DNA from 2 places in the Nostocoides sp. HKS02 genome. Region 1 is predicted to be linked to the other one. Evidence: predicted binding sites of a transcription regulator. Region 1 holds the regulator's gene; the other holds the start of a gene.
What was found. Region 1 encodes HspR, which represses chaperone genes until heat shock. Its sites were predicted from a motif close to AAGTTGAGTCNNNNNGACTCAACTT; they were not measured.
Positions count from the first base shown of each region.

Region 2: a site for HspR is predicted at 1,439-1,463, ahead of GKE56_RS11220 (ATP-dependent Clp protease ATP-binding subunit). Genes of this name have one in related genera too.

Region 1 is NZ_CP046121.1:2,816,751-2,820,157, reverse strand. It holds partial or broken gene GKE56_RS18345 (DNRLRE domain-containing protein) at 9-410, opposite strand; gene GKE56_RS17630 (hypothetical protein) at 331-864, shown strand; gene GKE56_RS13585 (heat shock protein transcriptional repressor HspR) at 1,715-2,167, opposite strand; gene GKE56_RS13580 (DnaJ C-terminal domain-containing protein) at 2,133-3,185, opposite strand; gene grpE (nucleotide exchange factor GrpE) at 3,230-3,407, opposite strand, start outside.
Region 2 is NZ_CP046121.1:2,334,429-2,337,835, forward strand. It holds gene GKE56_RS11220 (ATP-dependent Clp protease ATP-binding subunit) at 1-1,270, opposite strand, end outside; gene GKE56_RS11225 (hypothetical protein) at 1,487-1,999, opposite strand; gene paaK (phenylacetate--CoA ligase PaaK) at 2,067-3,335, opposite strand.

The DNA.
Region 1 (3,407 bases):
TAGTTGTCGCTCTCGGAGCCGGCCTGCAGCATCACCCCGATCGTGGGGGACGACCACGCCGACAGGCCCTGCATCACGCTGGTCAACGGCATGGCCACCCAGCCGGCCCCGCACCCGGTGTACCCCTTGGCGAACGAGGACGTGTCCGACCTGGTCAGGTCCGCGCTCGGCTGGCTGGCCCAGGTCGTGCCCGAGGTGGCGTACCCCACCCCGTACGCGATGACCGACCTGGCCGTGCACGACCACGACGACACCTCGTACAGGTTCAGCTGGGCCGACATCACGTGCTGGCCCCGCATCGCGTTCGGGAAGTTCAGGTAGGTCCGGGTGATGTCCGACCCGCCGTTGTACGTGCCGACCTTGAGCTCCGTCGACGACGCGTATGCCGCCGTGGAGTACGTCGACGACACGTACGTGTCGAACGTCGCCGTGATCTGGTTCGAGGCGTACGTCGGGTCGATCGTCACCGGGAACACCCGCGCGGGATCGCTCAGCCACCCCTGGTCCGGGGTCAGCGTGAGCACCGCTCTGCCGTTGCCCTGCTGGGTCACCGTCATCGCCACCGGGGAGACGTTCGGGTGGTCACCGGTGTGCGGGTCCACGGTGGCGTCAAAGGCCACCGGCGCCGTGAGCTTCGAGGCCACCGTCCCGTCGGCGGCGACGAACGACACCGACCCGTCCTGCTCCGGCCGGGCCGTCAGCCCGTTGGTCTTCACGGGGATCTGCCAGGACACCGGAGCGCCCGCCGTGGTCCCCTCAGTGAGTCCAGCAAGCGCCGCCCGGCTGGCGACAACCAGGTGCTCCTCGAAGCCGGTGCGGCGCGCGTCGACCACCAGGTCAACCCCGGGCTTCACGGCCGTGTAGGTCGCGGTCGTCCCCGACAGTATCGGCGTGGCCAGCTGCCCCGGCCACCCCAGCGTGACCCCGCGCGGCGTGGCGTTGCCGTCGCTGTCCTTGCCCGGCTTCTCCTGCGCCGCAACGACATCCGTCGACACGCCACCCTTGGCCGCCCGGCCGGCGGCCCTGCCCGACCCAGCCAGCGACAACTCCTGGGGGTGTCCCTTCGGACCCACGGTCCCATCAGGGTTCGCGGCCATGGTCAGGTCCACGTCACGCCACCCGCCCTGAGCCGCCGGGTCGCGGAACCGGATCGGCACCAGGTGCTGCTGGGTCGTCAGGGTCCCGTCCGGGTTCACCCACGTCGTCGACGTCTCCGAACGCAGCGGGGTGACCTCGACCCGCGACCCCTGCGCCCGCGCCGTGACCCGCGCAGAGACCAGGTCGGGACGCGAGTCCGCCCGCGCTGCCTTCGACGTCAGGGCCGTTGCCACCGGGCGGACCCCGGCCGCCGACGCCGCGACCGGCGGCGCCACCAGTCCCACCGTGACCACCAAGGCTGCCCCGACGGTCGCACCAATGACGCGACCGCCACGAACACCACGGACACCACGGACCGTCAGAGGACCGCAGACAGCAGAACGCTCGAGCACGACGCATGCCCCCGCAACGACTCAGAGCCAACCACTACCCCCGCGCAGCACAGCGCGTCACGGCGACGCGCCTTGGGCTCGGAGGCAGGCTTCAGCCCCGGCTCCACGCGACGCAAGCAGCTATTCCAATCTCGAATAGCCGCTGGCCTCAGTGCAGTTCGATGTGCTACAAGCCCGCTCGGCGGGTCCAGATCCGGGCCGTCAGGACCCGTGAAAGATCCCCGTCAGGTGTTGGGGCGCCAGACGACCAACGCCTGGGGCGGGCGCGTCTGGCGCGGTCGCTCACCGGCCCGCAGTGCGATGACATCGCCTGTCGGACCGACGGCGAAGACCCGGTGCTGGCTGGAGCCGGTCACCGAGGCACGGGTGCGCTGGAGCTCTGCGGCGAGCTCGCCGACCCGAGCGCGCAGGGCGCTGACCTGGTTCTCCAGCTCGAGGATGCGCTGGATGCCGGCCAGGCTCACGCCTTCCTGTGAGAGCCGCTGCACCTCGCGCAACAGGGCGACGTCACGCCCGGAGTAGCGCCGACCCCCGCCCCGGGTGCGCGACGGCGTGACCAGTCCGAGGCGGTCGTACTGCCGCAGGGTCTGAGCGTGCATGCCGGCGAGGGTCGCGGCCACGGAGATGACGAACACAGGCGCGTCATCGTCCGGCGAGAACCCGTACCTGTCGGCCATCGACGCCTACCTCCGTGCCTCGGCGAACAAGCTCGGCCCGGGGGTCGTGCCCGGCATCCTGGGTCTGGAGCACCTCGACGGCCGCCCTGGCCTCATCGGAGAGCCGTTGGGGCACGATGACAGCGACCTTGGCGAGCAGGTCGCCGGGCTTGTCGGGCCGGGGAACTCCGCGACCCTTGACGCGCAGGACCCGACCGCTGGGAGTGCCCGGGGCGATGCGCACCTTGACCGGCTTGCCGTCGAGGGTAGGAACGGCGACAGTCGCCCCGAGTGCCGCCTCGGCGAAGGTCACCGGCAGCTCGAGCGTCAGGTTGTCGCCCTCGCGGGCGAACACCGGGTGGGACTCGACGGAGACGGTGAGGATCAGGTCGCCCGCGGGCGCCCCGGCGTCGCCGGGCTGGCCCTTGCCGCGCAGCCGGATCTTCTGGCCATCCTTGACACCAGCGGGAATTCGCGTCGTGATCTGGCCGCCGTCTGCGGTGCCGAGCGTTACCGTAGCCCCGGTCACGGCATCGCGGAACGACAGTGAGGTGCGGGCGGTGAGGTCCGCACCCTTGCGGGGCCCGCGCGTCGAGCCGAACCCGCCGTATGCCGGGCCGCCACCTGCGCCGAACATCCCGCCGAGGATGTCCTCGAGGTCGGGTTGTGCACCGCCGCCCGCGGTGGAGTACCGGACGCGCGGCCCGGCGCCACCACCCCCACCGAACATCGTGGAGAAGATGTCCTCGAAGCCGCCGTTGCCCTGGCCACCCGGACCACCCGCGGTGAAGCGCGCGCCGCCGCGCGCCATCTGGCGCACCGCGTCGTACTCGCGCCGCTGCTCGGGATCGGACAGGACGGAGTTCGCCTCGCCGATCTCCTTGAAGCGCTGCTCGGCCGCCGAGTCCCCGGGGTTCTGGTCGGGATGGTACTGGCGCGCCAGCTTGCGGTAGGCCTTCTTGATGGCCCCTGCATCGGCATCCTGGGGGACGCCGAGGATCGCGTAGAAGTCCTTCTCGAACCAGTCCTGGCTAGCCATGTCGACGCCCTCCTCTCAGCTTGGTGTGTGCGGCGATGGTGCGGTCACTCAGGATCGGCGACGGCGACCCGCGCTGCACGCAGAATCTGCTCACCCGCGCGGTAACCGGGCTGGAGCACCTTGACGACCGTGGTCGAGCCCGTCGAGGCGACCGAGCCGTCCTGCGGCCACGCGGTGTGCATGAGCGCCTCGTGGAGCATCGGGTCGAACTCCTCGCCGGCC
Region 2 (3,407 bases), 480 kb from region 1:
ACTCACGCAGGTCCGGCGGAGCGGTCATGCGCCGGATGCGCAACCGCGCGCCCGCCTCGTCGATGAGGTCGATGGCCTTGTCGGGCAGGAACCGGTCGTTGATGTAGCGGTCGGCCAGGTTGGCCGCGCTCACCAGCGCACCGTCGGTGATGGACACCCGGTGGTGCGCCTCGTACCGGTCACGCAGACCCTTGAGGATCTCGATCGCGTGGCTGAGGGTCGGCTCGGCGACCTGGATCGGCTGGAACCGGCGCTCGAGGGCTGAGTCCTTCTCGATGTGCTTGCGGTACTCGTCGAGGGTCGTCGCACCAATGGTCTGCAGCTCGCCACGGGCCAGCATGGGCTTGAGGATGCTGGCGGCGTCGATCGCGCCCTCGGCGGCACCCGCACCCACCAGGGTGTGGATCTCGTCGATGAACAGGATGATGTCGCCGCGGGTGCGGATCTCCTTGAGGACCTTCTTCAGGCGCTCCTCGAAGTCGCCCCGGTACCGGCTGCCCGCCACGAGCGCCCCGAGGTCGAGCGTGTAGAGCTGCTTGTCCTTGAGGGTCTCGGGCACCTCACCCTTGACGATGTCCTGGGCCAGGCCCTCGACGACCGCCGTCTTGCCGACACCGGGCTCGCCGATGAGGACCGGGTTGTTCTTCGTGCGGCGGGACAGCACCTGCATGACCCGCTCGATCTCTTTCTCACGTCCGATGACCGGGTCGAGCTTGCCCTCACGGGCGGCCTGGGTGAGGTTGCGACCGAACTGGTCGAGGACCAGCGACCCGGCGGGAGTGCCCTCCTGCTGGACGCCGGCACCGACACCCGCGGTCTGGCCCTCCTTGCCCTGGTAGCCAGAGATGAGCTGGATGACCTGCTGGCGCACTCGGTTGAGGTCGGCACCCAGCTTCACGAGGACCTGGGCGGCGACGCCCTCGCCCTCGCGGATCAGGCCGAGCAGGATGTGCTCGGTGCCGATGTAGTTGTGGCCGAGCTGCAGCGCCTCGCGCAGGCTCAGCTCGAGGACCTTCTTCGCGCGGGGCGTGAAGGGGATGTGGCCGCTGGGCGCCTGCTGGCCCTGGCCGATGATTTCCTGGACCTGCTCGCGGACTGACTCCAACGAGATGCCGAGGCTCTCGAGAGCCTTGGAGGCGACGCCTTCACCTTCGTGGATGAGGCCGAGCAGGATGTGCTCTGTCCCGATGTAGTTGTGGTTGAGCATGCGCGCTTCCTCCTGCGCAAGCACGACCACCCGACGGGCTCGGTCGGTGAACCGCTCAAACATCTCTTCTGCTCCTGCCTATCGAGATCACCTCGATGCTATCCGTGCTGGCTGACCGCGGCGTACGCCTTTCGCCGACCGATACTCGATCGGGACGAACGGACGCGGTCGTCGGCAGTCGCCGTCGGCCAGTCACCGTGCGCAACGCGGGGGGCGCGCACCCTGTTCCCGGACCTGAGCGCGGTCGGCTCATGTTCGCCGTGGGCGGACGGCATACGGTCACGCCGCGGGACCCTTCTTGCGGACCTCGTCGACGCGCGCCATGGCCTCGCGCAGCTCGCCGAGCCAGGTGTCGGACTTCTCGCCCACGAGCTTGACGCACCACGCGAGCGCATCCGCGCGGGAGCGGGCGACCCCGGCGTCGACCAAGGTGTCGAGGACCCGGCGCTCCGGCTGGCGCAGGCGGGTCATGACCGGGGCGGCGAGGTGGGTGAAGAGGTGCTCATGCTCGCCCACCTTCACGGCCCAGGACACCTTCCGGCCGCTGAGGTGCTCGAGCTCGCGGGCGATCTCGATGCGGCGGTCGCGGGTCTCCTCGCGGAAGGTCTTGGCTCGGCCACGCGCCGCGAGCGCCCGCTCGGTGTCGTCGGCATCCTCGGCCAGGTCGGGCGCTGCGAGGGTGCCCGTGATGATGAGCTCGTCGCGGTCACGACTGACCTCGACGGGGCCGGTGAACCAGTCTTCAGGGAGGCGGCCGGCCAGCCACGCCTCTGCTGTTGTTCGTGCTGTCATGTAATCATGATTACTTACTGCCATGGCTCGCGCCAGAGTCGTCCGCTCACGGCGAAACGGGGCCGTCTCAGCGCAGGTCGTTGATCCGCTTGGCCTTGCCGAGCGAGCGCTCGAGGCGGTGCGGCTCGAGCACCTCGACCCGCACGGTGACGCCGATCCGGTCTTTGACCCGGCGTTCGAGCCTGCGACCGAGCTCGGGGCCGTCGGTGGCCGCCGCCCCCTCGGCACGCTCCACCTGCACGGTGAGCTCGTCGAGGCGGCCGGGCCGGGTGAGGACGCAGAGGTAGTGCGGGCTCAGCCCCTCGATGGCGAGCAGCTGCTCCTCGATCTGCGAGGGGAACACGTTGACGCCCCGGACGATCATCATGTCGTCGGTGCGCCCGGTCACCTTGGCCATCCGCCGGAACTGCGGGTATGCCGTGCCCGGCAGCAAGGTGGTGAGGTCCCGGGTGCGATACCGCACCACCGGCATGGCCTGCTTGGTCAGGGACGTGAACACCAGCTCGCCCTCCTGCCCGTCGGGCAGCACCTCCCCGGTGATCGGGTCCACCACCTCGGGGTAGAAGTGGTCCTCCCAGACGTGCAGCCCGTCCTGGGTCTCGCCGGACTCCTGGCTCACCCCGGGCCCCATCACCTCGGACAACCCGTAGATGTCGACCGCCCTGAGGTTGCTGCGCCGTTGGACCTCCGCGCGCATCTGTTCGGTCCACGGCTCGGCCCCGAAGATCCCGATCTCGAGCGAGGTCTCCTTGGGGTCGACACCCTGGGCCTCCATCTGGTCGAGGATCGACAGGAAGTACGAAGGGGTCACCATGATGATCCGCGGCCCGAAGTCGAGGATGAGCTGCACCTGTCGTTCGGTCATGCCCCCGCTGATCGGGACCACGGTGCAGCCGAGGCGCTCGGCTCCGTAGTGCGCCCCCAACCCGCCGGTGAACAGGCCGTAGCCGTAGACCACGTGGAGCAGGTCGCCCGGCCTGCCCCCGGCTGCCTCGATGGACCGCGCCATCACCTCGGCCCAGGTGTCGATGTCGTCCCTGGTGTAGCCCACGACGGTGGGCCTGCCCGTCGTGCCGCTGGACGCGTGGATCCGAGCCACCTGCTCGCGGGGCACCGCGAACATCCCGAAGGGGTAGTTCGCCCGCAGGTCGGCCTTGGCCGTGAACGGGAAGCGCGCGAGGTCGCCCAGGTCCCGCAGGTCATCCGGCCGGACCCCGGCCTCGTCGAACGCTCGCCGGTAGTGCGGCACGTTGTCGTACGCGTGCCCCAGGCTCCATCGCAACCGCTCCAGCTGGAGGGCGCGCAGGTCTTCGACAGTGGAGACGACGCTGGCCATGACCCCAATCTAGGACCGAGGGTGAGGCGAAGGATCGTGCAGCCCGGTCAGGGTCCTGACCCTGACAACCCT